Regions from separate parts of the Peribacillus sedimenti genome, predicted to be linked through region 1. Evidence: a T-box and tRNA genes for the amino acid it is inferred to sense, from the RefSeq annotation. Region 1 holds a T-box; the other holds one or more tRNA genes.
The links. The T-box of region 1 lies ahead of V1500_RS19910 (valine--tRNA ligase). A T-box ahead of a tRNA ligase gene usually reads a tRNA of that ligase, here a tRNA-Val.

Region 2: it encodes a tRNA-Val, which carries the amino acid that the T-box ahead of V1500_RS19910 (valine--tRNA ligase) is inferred to sense. The anticodon was not compared.

Annotation. Positions count from the first base shown of each region.
Region 1 covers NZ_CP143547.1:4,050,275-4,052,483, reverse strand. The annotation lists gene V1500_RS19915 (hypothetical protein) at 69-260, opposite strand; T-box leader at 446-703, shown strand; gene V1500_RS19910 (valine--tRNA ligase) at 863-2,209, shown strand, end outside.
Region 2 covers NZ_CP143547.1:1,220,675-1,222,883, forward strand. The annotation lists gene V1500_RS06205 (Helicase associated domain protein) at 1-929, shown strand, start outside; tRNA gene V1500_RS06210 (tRNA-Val) at 1,362-1,434, shown strand; gene V1500_RS06215 (alanine/glycine:cation symporter family protein) at 1,783-2,209, opposite strand, start outside.

The DNA.
Region 1 (2,209 bases):
ACAGCCATTTGTATTAGTGATCAGCCGGTCGTTTTTTATTTCTAACTTATTTTGTTTATAATAGAGCGTCAAAACCATCCCAGGTACAAAGCCAATGCAAGCAGGATAAAGATTGCCAGCAGGAAGACGTCAAACGTGGTTGGCAAAAAAAACGTCCTAACACCTTGAAAGACGCTAAATGGAATAATTAATTGGTGGCACACGCCACGAACTGTTCGTAACCATGGAGGAAGGCTGTACGGATTGTATCGTTTCTTCATCATTGACCACCATCCTTTCATTTCTCATTTTATCGTATGATTGTTTTTCAAATTGGTGAAAACGCCTTTATCAAATTAGGAAGGCACAGTATAAAATAATAAGAAATAGGAAAAGAATATTGACTATATAATATGTTTTTTTGTAGTATATTAGGTATCCAATCATCACTGTACATAATTGAATATTTTAGACTATGATCGGGAGCAGTAAGATGTATTACTTCTTTATAGAGAGGAAGCCATTTGGTGAAAGGCTTCTAAGCAAGTGGCATCTGAAGTCGTCCGTGAGTCGTTTCCAAGAAAGGCTTTTGCCATGAGGCAAACAGGCAGAGTAATGGAGACCGGTTAAAAGCCGTTATTTTATATGAGAGCTGAAGCAAGGATGTAATATATCCAGCTTCGGAAAAAAGGTGGAACCGCGAACAACTTCCTTCGTCCTTTTGTGACGAGGAAGTTTTTTTATTTTTCAAGAGAAACATGTAAAAACGTTTTGCATTCTGAGTTCAGCGGACCTGGCCATGTAGGCCGCATCTTTGGATGCCGCCTGTGCTTGTCAGTTTAAATGAAGCGCCGTGCGCTTTCGAATAAAGGAGGAACAGATTATGGAAGAAAATCAACAAACGATGCCAACGAAATATGATCCCAAAACCATTGAAAATGGCCGCTATCACTGGTGGCTGGATGGAAAGTATTTTGAAGCAAAGAACGATGCGGAGAAACAGCCTTATACGATTGTAATTCCGCCTCCAAACGTAACCGGAAAGCTTCACCTGGGGCATGCCTGGGATACAACATTGCAGGATATCCTTACAAGAATGAAAAGGATGCAAGGCTATGATGTATTATGGCTGCCTGGCATGGACCATGCCGGTATTGCGACACAGGCCAAGGTAGAGGAAAAACTAAGAAATGATGGCAAGAGCCGTTATGATTTGGGCCGCGAAGCCTTCGTCGAAGAAACATGGAAATGGAAAGAAGAATACGCAAGCCATATCCGCGAACAATGGTCTAAACTTGGCCTTGGGCTGGACTACACGAAAGAACGTTTTACTTTGGACGAAGGCCTATCCAAAGCAGTTAGAGAGGTGTTCGTTTCACTCTATAACAAAGGCCTTATCTATCGCGGGGAATATATAATCAACTGGGATCCTTCCACAAAGACAGCATTATCCGATATTGAAGTAATTTATAAGGATATCCAGGGTGCGTTTTATCATATGAAATATCCTTTGACAGATGGATCCGGCCATATTGAAGTTGCTACAACCCGTCCGGAAACGATGCTGGGCGATACGGCGGTAGCTGTACACCCTGAGGATGACAGATACAGACATCTTATTGGAAAAACGGTTATTCTGCCAATTACCGGACGTGAGATTCCTATTGTCGGCGATGATTATGTTGATATGGAATTTGGTTCTGGCGCAGTAAAAATTACGCCGGCACATGACCCTAATGATTTTGAACTGGGAAACAGGCATAATTTGGAACGGATCCTTGTCATGAACGAAGATGGTTCCATGAATGAAAGAGCGGGCAAATATCATGGTATGGACCGCTTTGAGTGCCGCAAGCAAATCGTAAAGGATTTACAGGAACAGGGCGTTTTGTTCAAGATTGAAGAACATGTACACTCTGTAGGGCATTCAGAGCGGAGCGGCGCAGTAGTGGAGCCTTATCTGTCCACTCAATGGTTTGTTAAGATGCAGCCGCTTGCCGAAAAGGCAATCGAATTGCAAGGGAAATCAGAGGAAGAAAAAGTTCATTTTATTCCTGGCAGGTTTGAAAATACGTATCTTCGCTGGATGGAAAACATCCGTGACTGGTGTATTTCCCGACAGCTATGGTGGGGCCACCGCATACCTGCCTGGTATCATAAGACTACCGGTGAAGTATTTGTGGGCCATGAAGCACCGGAGGATATCGAGAATTGGGAACAGGATAAGGAT
Region 2 (2,209 bases), 2.3 Mb from region 1:
ATGGTAATGTTACGAAGGGAAACAAAAAAGAATTAATTCAGTGGGTACAAAATCAGCGTAATTCAAACAAAAAAGGAACATTAAGCTTTGAAAGAAAAAATAAGTTAGAGGAGATTGGCTTTATATGGGATGTGAAAACTGACAACTGGGATAGAATGTTCAAGCAACTTAGCAGTTGTATTAATAGTATAGACGTTGAACAAATTTTGGATGAAAAGTTAAATAGTTGGATGACAACTCAAAGAGCAACTCGGAAGAAGGGAAAATTGTCAGAACAAAGAATTGCAAAATTGGATAGTATCGGCTTTTCATGGGATGTGTTGTACGATAATTGGGATAAAATGTATAAAAGTTTGGTTGAATACAAAGAAGTATATGGTGATTGTTTAGTTCCAAACAAGTCTAAGAGTTACAGGGAACTGGCATTATGGGTGCTAGTTCAAAGAAGGAATTATAAATTAGGAACATTAAGCGATGGGAGATATAACAAGTTACAAGAGATAGATTTTAGTTGGGAGCCTAATATTAGTAAATGGGAAGAGATGTATAGAGAGCTAAAAGTATATAAGGAACAATTTGGAGACTGTCTTGTGTTGAGGTCAAATAAGGACTATAGTTCTCTTGGTGATTGGGTACATCAACAACGTTTTAAGCACCAAAAGGGTAAGTTAACTAATGAAGAAATAATAAAGTTATCAAGTTTGGGCTTCATATGGAATGTGTATGAGAATCAATGGATGAAAATGTATAATGAATTAAAAGAATATGAGATGAAATATGGAAATTGTAATGTTCCACAGTCGAGTAAAGATTATAAAGAGCTAGGTGCATGGGTAAGCAGACAAAGGAAAGTGTATAAACAAGGGAAATTAGATTTAGAAAAAGTTAAAAAACTAGAAGATATAAAATTTTCATGGAATTTGCGATAGTTTGATAAGAATGGAAATATGTGATAGCGGTGTCTTTTAATTATGCATGTTTTACATCGCTTTAAGTTTTATTCGTAAATCTTAGAATAATGTCCGTCGATTTACAGACTGTATTGTAATTGATTGTAGGCACTCAAAAAGAGTGTCTTTTTTTGTGTTAAAGGGGGCTATTTTTGACCAAAACTATGGTTAGTATATGCAAATATGGTTTTAGCAATTCCACTCCCGCAATCTGAGTTAAAAACACTACCGTGTAAGGTAATAGAAAATACTCTTTAATGACAGTATTGTTTTAACGTGTGAAACATTGCACTATATTATTACTTGACGATAGTTGATGACCACTTTACAATAATAAATGTAATCAATAGAAGGTTAGTGGTCAGTTATTATTTTTAAATGTGCAAATCCGAAGAAACCTACATATATCATGACTTTTCTCCTTAGCTGGGAGAGCACAACCTTGACAGGGTTGGGGTCGGGGGTTCGAGCCCCTCACAGGTCATCAAAACGGCTAAAGCGCTTATCAGCGTTTTGGTCGTTTTTTTATGTCTGATATATACCATTTTATTCCTGGATTTTTATGCATTGCACAAATACTGCACATTAACTGCACGGTACAATCACAATGGTAAGGGTTTAGGCTTTCTTTTGTTTAAGAAGTCCTTTCTTTTATTAACGAAGCTGTTTCTCTGCGGCTTTTTTTCTTATTGTGCTAAAGGGCAGGTTAGTTTTACAAGGAAGAGGCGTTCGTCTGTATAAGAAAAAGACCTATACGGAGTAGGTCTTTATCCCGAATTTCTTAGTGCGTGTACAAATAAGCAAGTTGCATAATTCCATGTGTCGAACTTTTCTAGATAGTTACTGATCTACTTTCTGCTAGTTCAGTATTTGGAAAATCTCTATGCTTTTCTTCCCAAAAATCTGCTCCTTGTATTCCTACCCTTGCTGGGTTAAAAACAGGATCTTTGCCTGCTTTCTTCTGTCTTACGTAATCCTTAAATACTCGTATTGCTGGTTTGGTCAGCAGAAGAATAACAGTAAGGTTTACCCAGGCCATGGCACCCATTCCTAAATCACCCATTGCCCAGACAAATGTTGCTGACTTGACACTTCCATAAAATGAAGCCACTATTAAGATCACTTTTAATAAATGAGTTGCCCATGCAGACTTTATGTTTTTTTGACTTGTTAAAAATGCAAGGTTTGTCTCTGCCTTATAATAATATGACAAAAGCGTTGTAAAACAGAAAAAGAACAATGAAATAGCCAGAAAAGAA